Regions from separate parts of the Komagataeibacter sp. FNDCR2 genome, predicted to be linked through region 2. Evidence: riboswitches for the same ligand, from Rfam matches in the RefSeq annotation. Region 2 holds a riboswitch; each other region holds the start of a gene.

Region 1 (4,618 bases), 330 kb from region 2:
AGGGTTTGCAGGCATCGGGCGTATGGTCGTAATACGCGGCGTACTGGTCCAGCCGGTTTTTGTTGATGTCCTCATCCGCGATCCACTGATGCGTGGCGACGGATGTGCGCCAGATCTGTTTCCAGCCCGTATGCAGGTGGGACAGGCGGGCAATGGCGACGCCGTCCTGCTGCGTGCCGTCCCGGCGCACCAGGCTGCCATGGCAGGTCATGACCTGCACATGGTCGTTATAGATGGCGCTTTTGACCGTGCCGTCCACAAACCGGATGGCGGGCGAGGTTGCGCCGGGGGTCCGGTTGGCGGCGGCCACCACGGCGGCGGTTACCGCGGGCTGGCGGCAGTAATTCGCCATGGGGCGGGGCGTGTGCTGCGCGCAGGCGGCCAGACCGAGCGGGATACAGATAGCAACAAGACGGCGCAACGGTTTCTTCCTTTGCAATAGGGCGCGTGACAGTATCACGCGCCTGTTCACTCTGGCCTATAGAAGCGGCATTGGGCTCACAATAATATAAATTTTCAATACCGCCCTGTGCTTTTGTCTCTTCCTGTCGGGGCGGGCGCGCTTGCGGCCCCCGGTGCGAACAGCATCACGATCACCAGAAGCGCCAGCGTGCCGCCCGGCGGGATATGGGGGCATGTGGCGCCGCGGATTTTCCCATCAGAATGTAATGCTGCTGTGCAGGCCGAAGATCGCTTCATCCCCCACGCGACGCAGGCCGGTCCAGTCCGGCGTGCCGCCTGAAGGGTGCCACACATACTGGAAGTCCGGCTGCATCACCATCCATGGCGTCACCTGCGCCTGATAGGTCAGTTCCAGGTGGTTTTCATTGCCCTGCACCATCGTCTGGCGGTCCCGGTCGAACTGGCGCAGTCCCGAACTGGCGCGGCCGATGCCCCAGCCCAGCCCGATCGTGTCGTTGTCCCGCCCCCTGAACGGGGCCTTGAGGTTGATGCCCGCATCAATGGCGAAGCTGATCTGGTTACGGTCGCCACCATTGCCCGTGGCGCGCGCGAACACGCCCACCGAGCGGGGGGAAGTGAGCGAGGGCCGCCAGATCATCTGGTCGATGATGCCATAGACCATCCAGTTGCCCCGGTCCCAGCGCGGCGTCAGGTCGGACTGCGTGGGGCTGGCGGCCAGTGTGGCGGCCCCCAGCGAGCCGCCATGCTGGTTGTAGCGGTAATCGGGGAATTTGGCCGTATCGTAATACCCGCCCAGCTTGTAGATGCCCGGCAGGCCGGGGTTCTTTGTCGTGTTGGTCATGTCGGCGGGCTGGGGATTGAGCGCGTATTGCAGTTCGGTGATCAGCAGCGCGCCGTTGCCCATGTTGAACTGCGTGCCGCTGCCATCGTTGGTGGTCTGGCTGGTCGGGTCGGGATTATAACCGCTGATGGAGCCGGTGGCCTGCTGGATGGGGATGGAGTTGTAGCGGTTGCCCGGCGGATTGTCGTCGGCCGCGGCGAACATGAAGGTGAACTTCTCGCTGGGCCGGTAGCGGATGCGGATGGCGGGGGACGACAGCGGCCATGACGGGCCGCCGCCATACAGGTTGACCGAAGGCGCCATGGGCCAGCCGAAATTGGCGTTGAGGTAAAGCGAGGCGTAATCGCTGATCAGGAATTCGGTATCCAGATCCTGCTGCCCGATCTTTACATCCAGCTTTCCGTTCAGGAAGGACTGCTGGTACCACAGCTCGAACAGGCGGGTGGAGCGATCGGCCTCGAACCCGCTGATGGGGTTGAAATTGGCCAGGTGGTCCTGCGAGATCGAGCGCCCGCGTGTCTGGAGCGCGCTGACATTGAACAGGCCCCCCCTGAGCCCGAACAGCTTCTCGGTATCGACGGTCAGGGTGGGCATGGTCACACCATCATAGGACGGGCCGGTGCCCGATCCGCCCGCGCCATCATTGCCCGATGCCGAACCGCCGGTGCCATTGCCCCAGACTTCGTCCACTTCCTGAATATTGAAAGTAATGCCGTGTTTATACAGCCACGGGCGCGCGCCACCCATGTCGCCCAGAAGATTGCCGCTGGTGTCGAGGCTGTCGGTATCCGTAACACTTTGCGTCGTTTCGGCATTGGCGCGCACGGAATCGCGTACCGTCGTGGGGTCGATCTGTTCGATCAGGGGGGTGGAGTTGCCAAGGCGGGCGCGGTCATCGGCAAGCTGGGTGCGCGGGGCCTGTGCGTGGGCGTCCATCGCCCCGAGGCCACCAGCAACGAGTACGCAGGGCAGCAGCACGGTGCGCGCCAGCATCGGGCGTGCCAGCATCGGGCGTGCCAAGGAAAGGGTCGTCAGATTCATTGAAAAAAACATCCCGTCAGGATGGGCTGGTCCGCGCAGGACCAGAAGAAAGCGGCATCTTGGTGCCGGATCGGGGTTAGTGCAGGGGGAACGGGATGCTAGCCGGTCGGGTCCATTGTCTTGCGTCCATCTCCGGTTATGCCCGCCCGGCGATATTGTTGAAGGACAACGGCAGGTCTCCTGACTTGCGGGTCACGGCACGTTCTCCACCTTCCCGGCCGGAACCAGTGGTTGCTGCCTGTCGCAGCGCCGGATAACGCACTCTCCGCCTACAGTTGCGGGTACAGTTGCCGACTGCGCCCCCGGGCATCACACCCCGCCGGGGTTTACGGCATTCCCTTTCTCGCCCGTTCGCACGGGACCGCTGACTTGTTGCAACGGACTATAAAGCCTGCGGGCCAGTGCGCAAGATCACTCTTTTTCGCGCGCCAGCAGGGCGGCTACCTCGGCCGCATCCGGCGCGGCCTGCGCCGCGCCCGCCCGCGTGGTGGCCAGCGCCCCGCAGGCCGCGCCATGGCGCACGGCCCCGGCAAGCGTCTGGCCCCGCACAAGGGCGGTGGCCAACCCGGCATTGAAGCAGTCCCCCGCCGCCACCGTATCGATGCTCCGCACATGGAAAGCGGGGACGAACCCCCGTGCATCCTCCCCTTCGCGCGGGTGAATGGTGGAATAGGCCACGCCCCGTGACCCGAGCTTGATGATGGCCGTGCCCGTCCCGCGCGCATGCATGATGTCGGCCGCGCGCAGGGCGGTGGCCTGATCCGTGGGCAGGATGCCGGTCAGCGCGCGGGTTTCATTTTCATTGGGGGTGATGATGTCGGCCAGCGCATACAGGGCGTCCGGCAGGCCGGCGGCAGGCACGGGGGCGGGATCGAGCATGACGGGAATGCCCATTCCGCGTGCCTGCCGGGCCAGCGCCACCATCAGCGCGGGGTCCATTTCCATCTGCATCATCACCATGGCGGCCTGCGCCAGCACGGGAGAGAGCAGGGGACAGGCCGTATCGCCATGCGCCATGTTGGCGCCGCCATCGACCAGAATCTGGTTTTCGCCCGCCTGGTTTATGGTGATGAAGGCCCGGCCCGTGCCGTTAAGCCCGTCGCTCAGGAGCCAGTGGGTGTTGACCCTGACCTCATGCAACGTGGCGCGCGCCATGTCGGCCAGCATGTCACGCCCGGTCCAGCCCGCCAGTTCCACGGCCTGCCCCAGCCGGGCCACCGCAATGGCCTGATTGGCGCCCTTGCCGCCCAGCCCCGTTGCGGAATCGTGGACATGCAGCGTTTCACCGGGCCGGGGGAAGTGGCTGACATGCGCGACAAAATCAATATTCGTGCTGCCGATCACGGCAATATGGGCAGGGCGCGCGGACATGACCAACCTGTTGTCGTGCTGGAAAGGGGGCGGGCCATGAGCCCGCTGCCCGGTCAGGGGCAGGTGACGGGCTCGGCCCGGCGTTCGCGGATCCATGTATCAAGTGATGCGGTATCCATCGGGCGGGCGAAGTAATAGCCCTGTATCACATCGCAGCCGATCGCGCGCAGTTCGCTGCACTGGTCGGGTTCCTCCACCCCTTCGGCAATCACGGTCATGCCCAGTGTGTGGCCGATGCGGATGATGGCGGTCACCACCTGCCGTACGTTGCCGGTGCTGCCGAAACCCTTCATGAAACTGCGGTCGATCTTGACTTCGCTCAGCGGCAGGCTGGCAAGGTTGGCGAGGCTGGAATAGCCCGTGCCGAAATCATCCATCGACAGCCCGATGCCCAGGTTGCGGATGGCGGCCGCCGTGGTCATGGTCTGGTCGAAGTTTTCGATCATGGTGGTTTCGGTCAGTTCCACGATCAGCCGTTCCGGCGGCACGTTGGTCTGGTGCAGGACGGTGGCAAGCTGCGATACCAGTTCGGGGTCCTGAAACTGGATGGCGGACAGGTTGACGGATATGGTCGGCACCGGAACGCCGCGCGCGATCCAGTTGGCCATCTGCTCGCACGCCACGCGCAGCGACCACGCACCCAGCGCGCGGATCTGCCCGGTTTCCTCCGCCACGGGAATGAACCGCCCCGGCGGGATCGCGCCCAGCACCGGATCGGTCCACCGCGACAGGGCTTCCACCCCATGCAGCGTGCCCGTCGCGACGTTCACCTGCGGCTGGTAGACAAGGGTGAGCCGCCGGTCGGCAATCGCTTCGCGCAGGTTGGAGGCCAGGATGACGTGGTCATTGGTCTGCCGGGTCATGGACGGGTGGAAGAAACGGTAGCAGCCCCGCCCCGCCTTCTTGGCCTGCGCCAGCGCGGTATAGGCCTGGCGCAGCGAT
Region 2 (4,618 bases):
CGAAGGCCTCCGGCTGGTTGCGCACGGCGCCCACGTACACGGTGCCCAGCCCGTAGGATTCAAACGTGGCCGCCGCGTTCTGCGCCGCCAGCGCCGTATCCATCACGCTGGCCACGAACGTATCCAGGCAGTCCAGCCCCGGCAGTTCCCGGCCCCGCGCCTGCCCCACATGCTCCAGCCGCGACAGGTCGGCAATCCATACAAGGAACAGCGGCGCCTGCGTGATGAAGTCCTGCTCCCCCGCCAGCTTCGCAAGCCGCGCGCGGCGGGCGGCGTCATGCACGGCAATGACGCTCCATGCCTGCAGGTTGCACGATGTCGCGGCCGACTGCGCGGCGGCCACGGCGGCTTCCAGCACGCCATCGGGCAAGGGGGTGGGGCTGAAGCGGCGCACGGAGCGGTGCATCATGAGGCTGCGCGCCACCGGGCTTTCGGGCAGGGGGGTGGCGGGCGGCGGCGTGCCGTAGCGGGCCTGCCAGAGCGCATTCATGGATGAAAGAGCCGAGAACGAAGATACTCTAACGTCGGACATCGGATGCCTCCTGCCTGTACAGATCGTGGCTGAATAATCAGCACACCACACCGCCCGGCCCCGGAGAAGCGTGCGAAAATCACACCAGCCCTGCGCATTCCCCCATCGGGGAGGGACGTGGTCACGATCGCCCGCGCGCCCCGCGGGCGGACCGGGTGGTCTTTAAAAAATTCCTTCTGTCATCACGATTTTTCGCAATCCTTTCCTTTCACGTTCCTGCGAAGGGCGGTGGCTTTGAATAGGCAAGCCTGCCTGAATACTGCATGAAAGGCACGGCCCTGCCGGCCCCGACCCACACCCGTACACACGACCGAGGAAGCCCACCCCCATGTTCAAGGCCCTGATGATCACCCGCACCACCGATACGCCCACGACGCGGCTGGAACAGGTTGACCCCACGGCCCTGCCGGAGGGTGACGTGACGGTGGCCGTCGATCATTCCTGCCTCAATTACAAGGATGCGCTGGCCATTACCCGGGGCGTGCCGGTGGTCCGGCGGTTTCCCATGATACCGGGCATCGACCTGGCCGGTCGCGTCAGCGCATCGAGCGATCCCCTCTACCGCGTGGGGGACCGGGTCATCGCCACCGGCTGGGGGCTGGGGGAAAGCCACTGGGGCGGCCTGTCACAGGTGGCGCGGCTGCCGGGACGGTGGCTCCTGCCGCAACCCGCCGGCCTGTCCTCGCGCCAGGTGATGGGAATCGGCACGGCGGGCCTGACGGCCATGCTGTGCATCATGGCTCTGGAGGAAGGGGGCCTGACCCCCGCCAGTGGCCCGGTTATCGTGACCGGCGCGGGCGGGGGGGTTGGCGGCATGGCCATCATGCTGCTGGCGCGGCTGGGGTTTCAGGTCGTGGCGGTGACGGGTCGCCCGCAGCTTCATGCCTATCTGACCAGCCTGGGCGCCAGCGAAATCCTGCCGCGTGAGGCGCTGGCCCCTACCGGAAAGCCGCTGGAACGCACACGCTGGGCGGGGGGCATCGATGTGGTGGGGGGGACTGCGCTGGCCAGCATGTGCGCGTCCATCCAGTACGGCGGCACGGTGGCGGCGTGCGGGCTGGCGGCGGACATGGCGCTGCCGCTTACGGTGGCGCCCTTTATCCTGCGCAACGTGCGCCTGCAGGGAATCGACAGCGTGATGTGCCCCCGCCCCCGGCGCATGACGGCATGGGCGCGGCTTGCGCGCGACATCGACCCCACGCTGCTGGACAGCATGCTGCATGACGTGACGCTGGCCGACGCCATCGGGCTGGCGCCCCGCATTCTGGCCGGTCATGTCCGTGGCCGCGCCGTGGTTGACGTGGCCTGAACGAAAAACGGCATTTCCCACCGGAAATGCCGTTCAGTAATCAGGGCGGCGCATGGGGCGCTGGGGCCCCGCGCCCTACCGGCCCGCGCGGATCAGTGGCAGGGGAAGCCCAGCAGGTGGCGGCCGTCATGCACGAATTCATGCACGTAATGGCCCGATACGAGCGAGGTCGCCCCCTGTTCGGCCCCGACGAAGTAAAGCAGCAGCGAGGCCAGAACCAGCCCGAACACACCCCACGGCAGCAGGTCGCGAACCGGGATGGAAACCTGCGGTGCGGCGATGCGACCGGCGGACAGGGCGGATGTATCTTGGCTCATACTGGAAAACTCCATGGATCAGGCACGACCCGGAGCAGTATGCATGGACCATGGCATGGCGTGCCACACCCGTCCATAACCGGATCTGGCGTCATGTTTCCAATAATCAGCCTGGAAGGTCAATCGTCACATTGCGGACCTCACCCTTTCCCCACACGCGGGGCGCCTGTTGATGCACCAGATCCTGACCTGCCTTGCCCTGCCCGCGCCCGACTGCCTGCGCCGGGGTATCTTCCCCGATGGGACGTCCCCCGGCCTGGGGGCGGATGTTCCGGCCCACCTGCCCGATGCCGACCTGACATTGCTGCCTATCGAGTCGTGGCCGCCCGAATCGCCCCCCCACGGCATGACCGGCCCGTTCCACCCTGCCCCCGCCCTACGCGCGGCCGCCATGGGGGAATGGCGGGGCCGCGCGCTTCGTGACCTGCCCGCCGCCGATCTGGCGCGCTGGGTTTCCGACCCCGACTTCGCGCCGCCCGGCGGGGAAAGCCGGACGGAACTCCTGCACCGCGTGGCGGTGTGGCTGGCGGCACTTCCCCCCACCCCGCCCCGCCTGAGCGCGCTGGCCGACGCCACGGTGGTCAGGGCCATCGTGGTCGCGGCCCTTGGCGGTACGGCCCGCATGCTGTCGCATCTGGATATCGCGCCCCGCAGCCGCACGGTGCTGACACGCCACGCGACGTGGCGCGTGGCCATGACCGGCGCGCCGCCGGACGGTCTTTGACAGGGGGGCGCACAATCGTCTAAATCCGCGCCTGATGGTTCCCTTCACCGGGAGAATAGGGAAGACGGTGCGCCCACGGGCAAGGCCGTCACTGCCCCCGCAACTGTAGGTGGCTGTTTTCCGGCCCGCCCCGCCACGGGGCTGGTAGTGTCACTGGTCCCGGATCCCGGGGCCGGGAAGGCCGCCGGAATGAGGGGTTCACCCCTGCGCCACAAGTCAGGAGACCTGCCATCAGGCGCCGCGCCATACCATCATGGCCGGGCCGGAACCGAATCTGATCGCATGGCTGGCGGGGTGCCCGGCACGCGATGGGCCACCCGCCGTTCCCGCGCGGCGTGGCGCCGTGTCACCATGCACCCCGCCTTGTATGGCTGCCTGCGCGCAGCAATGCCGCGAAAGGGCATGGAGCATGAGCACACCCACGCAACAGCCGCCAGCGCAACGGCCACCGGACGTGTCACCCGTGCATGTGCATGTCTGCGTGACCTGCCGCCGTGGCCTGCCCGCGTCGGACAGCCCGCAGGGCCGCCAGTTGCACGATGCGCTGGCCGCGCTGGCTACCGGCAACCCGGAAATCGTGGTGCATGCGGTCAACTGCCTGGCCATGTGTGACAGCGGTTGTGCCGCCGTGGTCGCCACGCCAGGCAAATGGGGCTGGCTGCTGGCGGGTCTCGGCCCGGAGAAGGCGGCGGACCTGCTTACCTACATCGCCGCCTACGCCACGTCACGCAGTGGTACCGTCATGCCCTCGCGCCGCCCGGCCAGCCTGTCGGACATGGTGCGCGGACGCTTTCCCGCTTCCCTTTTTTCTGGAGCCTGATCGCCATGAACACTTCCGCCACGGCGCGCGCCAAGGTGCCCGTTACCGTCATCACCGGCTTTCTGGGCGCGGGCAAGACCACGCTGCTGCGCCATGTGCTGGCCAATGCCCGGGGCAGGCGCATCGCCATTGTCGTGAACGAATTCGGCACGCTGGGCATTGATGGCGACACGCTGCGCGCCTGTGGCATCGAAGGCTGCGGTGATGACGATATTGTCGAACTGACCAATGGCTGCCTGTGCTGCACCGTGGCGGACGACTTCCTGCCCACCATGGAAGCCCTGCTCGACCGCCCGACCCCACCCGACCATATCGTGATCGAGACATCGGGGCTGGCGCTGCCCAAGCCGCTGCTCAAGGCGTTCGGCTGGCCCACCATCCGCACCCGCATGACGGTGGATGGCGTGGTGACGGTGGTGGACGGTCCCGCCGTGGCCGGTGGCCGCTTTGCCGATGACCCGGCGGAGGTCGCGCGCCAGCAGGCGGCGGATCCCTCCCTCGACCACGACAACCCGCTGGCCGAAGTGTATGAGGACCAACTTCTGTGCGCCGACCTGATCGTGCTGAACAAGTCGGACCTGCTGACCCCCGCGCAGGCCGACACGGTGGAGACCGCCATCCGCGCCGAGGTGCCGCGCGCCGTCAAGATCGTGCGCGCGACCGACGGGCAGGTGGATCCGGCCATCCTGCTCGGCCTTGACGCGGCGGCGGAAGATGACCTGGCCGCGCGCCCTTCCCACCATGATGCGGAAGGCGGCGAACATGAACATGATGATTTTGAAAGCTTCGTCCTTCCCCTTCCCGAACAGGACAGCGTGGAGGGCTTCATCGACCGCCTGAAGGCGCTGGCCGAACAGCACGACATCCTGCGCATGAAGGGGTACGCCACCGTGCGCGGCAAGCCGATGCGGCTGGC
Region 3 (4,618 bases), 380 kb from region 2:
CGCACGACAATATCGTGGCGGGCACGGCCTATATCCGTGAAATGTACGATATTTACGGCTCACCGGGTTTTCTGGCCGCCTATAACAGCGGGCCGGGGCGACTGGATGAGTTTCTGGACCGCTACCATACCCTGCCCAAGGAAACGCGCGATTATGTCGCTTCCATCGGGCCACGGATCGCGGGTGTTACGCCCGCCAACCGTTCCCAGGCGGACATGCTGATCGAGGCGCGCGCGCTTGCCCGCGCGCAGGCGCAGCAGCAGGGACGCAACCGGGGCCGCAGGCTGCTGGCCTCGGCTTCGGCCCGGCAGCAGGCCCCGGCGACCGACACACTGGCCATTTCGCCGCAGGCGGCGGCGATCCGCGCGGCATGGAGCGCGCGTGAACACAGCGGCATCGCCCCCATGGTCCCGGCCTCGGGGCAACCGGGTGTCATCAGCATGGCGGACGGGCGCGCCTGGTCGGTGCAGGTGGGGGCCTTCGGTTCGGCCGGGCAGGCGGCGCAGGCGGCGGGGCAGGCCCGGGCCAAAGTTTCCTTTGGCGGGATACATACGCAGGTTGCGAGCGTTGCATCGCAACATGGTCATGTCTATCGTGCAAGGCTGACCGGCCTGTCGCACGAGGCGGCGCAGAAGATCTGCCAGCAACTGGGCGGGGGTGGATGCCAGATCCTGCCACCGACCACATGAAGACAGTGGCCCCGTTTGCGGGGGATAAGGAAACATGAGGTATTTTTACAGGCGTTCGCGCTGGTGCCTGCCGGGACTGTGCCTGCCGCTGGTGGGGGTGCTGGCTTTCGCCGGGTTCGTATGTTTCTCCCCCGCGCGTGCCGCCCTGCCGGTGGGCAGCCAGGCCCCGCTGTTCGATGCCAGGGCCACCCGCAATGGCAGCGAGTTCAGCTTCCATCTGGCCGATGCGCTGCGGCAGGGGCCGGTCGTGCTGTATTTCTACCCCGCCGCCTTTACCCGTGGCTGCACCATGGAAGCGCATGACTTCGCCAACGCCATGGATCAGTACACCGCCCTCGGGGCCACGGTCATTGGCGTCTCGACCGATGACATGCCGACCCTCGACCGCTTTTCCGTAAGCGAGGGCCATGGCCGTTTTCCCGTCGCCGCCGACCCGCAGGGCCAGATCGCGCGCATGTATGACAGCCGCCTGCCGCTGCTCAACCGCGCCAATCGCACCTCCTACGTCATCGCGCCCGATGGAAAGGTCATCTACGCCTACAGCGCGCTTTCGCCCGAAGGCCACGTGACCCACACGCTCGATGCGCTGCGGCAGTGGCGCGCCGCCCACGGGCAGGCCAGCCGGGTTTCGCTTCCCCCGGCCGCATCCCCTGCCAAACCGTAAGGGCCGGCTGGCGCATTGGCTTATGGCGCATTGACTTGGGTGCGGGCGCGGTATTGACTGCCGCCTTCGTCATCCGTGGGTGGGAAGCCGGTGAGACTCCGGCACGGTCGCGCCACTGTACACCGCATGCGGACATGCGGAAGTCAGACCCCTCCGGCGGATAGGGCCTTATTTCCGTTGCGGGACGCGCTTTCCCGACAGGAGACCTGATTTCCATGACCTTTCTTCCCATCCCCCCGCGCCGGGGTATCCGCTAATGGCCGGGCGCCTTCTGCTGCGAGGCATGCTGGCCGGTATTCTCGCGGCCTGTCTCGCCTTCGGTTTCGCCCGGATCTTCGGGGAACCGCAGGTCAACCTGGCCATTGCCTTTGAATCCGCGCTGGATGCGGCGTCCGGTGAACCGCCGGAGCCGGAACTGGTCAGCCGGGGGGTGCAGGCGTCGCTTGGCCTGCTGACTGCCGCCATCATGTACGGCGCCGCCTATGGGGGCCTGTTCGCGCTGGTGTTCGCGACCGCTTATGGCCGGATCGGGCGTTTTTCACCCCGTATGCTGGCGCTGCTGCTGGCGGGGGCGGGTTTTCTGGCGGTGGTTGTGGTGCCTGACCTGAAATACCCCGCCAATCCCCCCGCTGTGGGCCAGCCGGAAACGATCGGCATGCGTACGGTGGCGTATTTCGAGATGGTGGTCTTTTCGCTGTGCGCGCTGACACTGGCGGTTCTGGCCGGGCGGGCGCTGGCCGCCCGGATGGGCCACTGGAACGCCACGTTATGTGGCGGGGCCGTGTTCGTGGTGCTGGTCGCCCTGCTACAATGGGCGCTGCCCGACATTCATGAAGTGCCCGATAATTTCCCCGCCGTGGTGCTGTGGCGCTTTCGTGAGGCCGCGCTGGGCATGCAACTGGTCCTGTGGGGCGGTCTTGGCCTGATATTCGGCACGCTGGCGGACCGGGTCCTGGCGCGCCGGAACAGCGCGCATTACGGCTGAGCCGTCTCGTCGTCCCCCGCCCGGACAGGGGTGGGGGGCGCGACAGGCGCGCCCGCGCCATGTTTCATCACGTCGTCCCACATGGCGCGCAGCCTGCCGTCCATCGCGCGGTCCATGACGGGATAGGGGTGGCTTGCCGCGATGTAGGCGGGCTGGTCTTCCCAGTGCAGGGCTGCCCTGTCGGCGGCGTCGAGCGGGGCGAGGGGGCTGGCTGGCATGCCCCGGTAACATGATGACGTGGCCAGCCGGGCCTGCGCGGCGGGCGTGCGCAGATAGCGTGCGAAGGCAAGGGCGAGCGCCTTGCGCTGCGAGGCCGCGATGACCGAAATCCCGTGCTGCCAGCGCATGCCCCCCTGCCGGGGCACGGTAAAGGTCAGGTCGGTGCGGGCCGCCGCTGGCGTGGCCGGGCCGGCGGCGACGGCGCCGTCTTCATCCACGCCGGCGGTGGTCCATGCGCCGCCGCCAACCACAATATCCACCTGCCCATCGGCCAGCGCCTGCTGCACGCCGGGCATGTCGTCCACCAGCGCGGCATTGGCGCGCAGGGCCGCCAGCCGGGCATGCAGGGCGGGCAGGTCCGCATCGACCAGATGGGCGGGATCCCGGCCCAGGGCCAGCGCGATATAGGACAGCACCGGCAGGTAACTGTCATAAATCGCGATCCGCCCGCGATAGCGCGGCTGCCAGATCGCGTTGATGTCGTTCATGTCGGCGGCGTTGATACGCGCCTGATTGAAGGCCACGGCGTTGTAGTCGTATTTTTCGGGCACGGAATAAAGTTGCCCCCGATAGGATCCCGTTGCCGGGTCGGCAATCGGGGCGGGCACCTCGGCGGCGGGAAAGTCCGCCGGGTCCAGCGCCATCAGCAGCCCGTCGGCGGCGAGGCGCGGGGCGTCCGTCTCATCCATGATGACGACATCCCAGTCCCCCGGCTGTGACTGCCGCACGATGGCGCGGATGGCGTCCGTGCTGTCGATATCCTTGAAGTGGATGCGCACGTTGTTGGCCTGCTCGAAGGGCGTGAGCAGTTCGGGGTCTTCATGATCGCACCATGTCAGCACATTCAGCGCATCATCCGCCGCCCGCGCCGGGGCGGAGCCGAGGGCGGCCATGATGATGAGGGCGGTCGTTACGGCAACGGACCTGCCGCGACGGCTGCGTGTGGGCATGGAAAAAAACTCCTGAAGGACAATCCGCAGCATGGACCTGTATCCAGGCAGGGTCCAGCGGACAGCCCGCCCATGGCCGGAAGTAATAACGGGCCTGACAGCCCTGTCCGTATGGGCGCCATGCATCATTCGCGTGGATCGTTACGGATATGGGAAAGCATGATGCCGCGGGCGTTGCGCGCATGACACGTCCGGCGGCCGTCGGTTTCGTGTATATTGTCGTGCGCCATGATGGCGGGCTATGGATAGGCGCATGATCGCCGATTTCATCCGCCGCTTCATCCGGCGTCGTTCTCCGTCACCTGTTACCTCGCTGCCCGCGCGGCGCGCTTCACGGCAGGTGATCGCACCGGAAGCCGGATCGGACGCGGCGCGGGCCGTGGCCGCCATGTCCGTGGCGCCGTCGGGGCGTATGCGTGACTATGCCCGTACCGCGCGCTGCGTGGGGCGGCTTGCGGCCATTACCGTATGGGTGCCGCTGTCGGTCGGGTTCGAAGCACTGCTGCTGGTATTGCCCGGCACGGCCAAGATCCGCTGGACGCGCATGGTCTGGGGCGGGCTGTGCCTGCTGCTTTCGCTGCGCATCCGGGTGGTGGGCCGCAGGGCGGGCGGCGTGGGCGGGCGGCGCGCGCGCCAGCGCGGTGAGCGGCCGGTCATTTACGTCTCCAACCATTCCACATGGCTTGACGTGCCGGTGCTTGGCACGGTGCTGCCTTCCAATTTCGTGGCCAAGGGCGATATCGAGGGCTGGCCCATCATGGGGCTGGTCTCGCGTATCGGGCGGACCATATTCGTCAGCCGCCAGCGCAGCACCACGGGCCGCGAACGCGATGAGATGCTGCACCGGCTCATGGTGGAAGGCGACAACCTGATCCTGTTCCCCGAAGGTACGTCGTCGGACGGGTCGCGCGTGCTGCCCTTCCTGTCGGCCTTTTTCGCCATTGCCAAGCCGCCGCGCCTGCCGCCGGGCAGGGAACCGGCCGAAGCCCCCAGCGAGGCCGCCCTTATTGCCGCGAAGCCGGGCATGATACCGCTGATCCAGCCGGTTTCCGTCGTGTATGACCAGCTTGAAGGCGTGCCGGTCAATCGTGCGCGGCGTCCGGTCTTCGCG

The links. A riboswitch is a leader RNA that binds a small molecule or an ion and turns the genes downstream of it on or off. The one in region 2 is predicted to bind cobalamin.
Region 1: linked by a shared signal. The riboswitch ahead of LDL28_RS08575 (carbohydrate porin) and the one ahead of LDL28_RS10175 (DUF1636 domain-containing protein) in region 2 are both predicted to bind cobalamin.
Region 3: linked by a shared signal. The riboswitch ahead of LDL28_RS08270 (CbtA family protein) and the one ahead of LDL28_RS10175 (DUF1636 domain-containing protein) in region 2 are both predicted to bind cobalamin.

Annotation. Positions count from the first base shown of each region.
Region 1 covers NZ_JAIWOU010000001.1:1,809,209-1,813,826, reverse strand. The annotation lists gene LDL28_RS08580 (hypothetical protein) at 1-421, opposite strand, end outside; gene LDL28_RS08575 (carbohydrate porin) at 659-2,200, opposite strand; cobalamin riboswitch at 2,458-2,686, opposite strand; gene LDL28_RS08570 (ribokinase) at 2,717-3,676, opposite strand; gene LDL28_RS08565 (EAL domain-containing protein) at 3,730-4,618, opposite strand, start outside.
Region 2 covers NZ_JAIWOU010000001.1:2,140,425-2,145,042, reverse strand. The annotation lists gene LDL28_RS10195 (nitroreductase family protein) at 1-532, opposite strand, end outside; gene LDL28_RS10190 (MDR family oxidoreductase) at 861-1,841, shown strand; gene LDL28_RS10185 (CbtB domain-containing protein) at 1,934-2,158, opposite strand; gene LDL28_RS10180 (histidine phosphatase family protein) at 2,331-2,882, shown strand; cobalamin riboswitch at 2,901-3,130, shown strand; gene LDL28_RS10175 (DUF1636 domain-containing protein) at 3,292-3,702, shown strand; gene cobW (cobalamin biosynthesis protein CobW) at 3,708-4,618, shown strand, end outside.
Region 3 covers NZ_JAIWOU010000001.1:1,756,466-1,761,083, reverse strand. The annotation lists gene LDL28_RS08280 (lytic transglycosylase domain-containing protein) at 1-689, shown strand, start outside; gene LDL28_RS08275 (peroxiredoxin) at 724-1,353, shown strand; cobalamin riboswitch at 1,388-1,582, shown strand; gene LDL28_RS08270 (CbtA family protein) at 1,610-2,338, shown strand; gene LDL28_RS08265 (extracellular solute-binding protein) at 2,329-3,507, opposite strand; gene LDL28_RS08260 (1-acyl-sn-glycerol-3-phosphate acyltransferase) at 3,761-4,618, shown strand, end outside.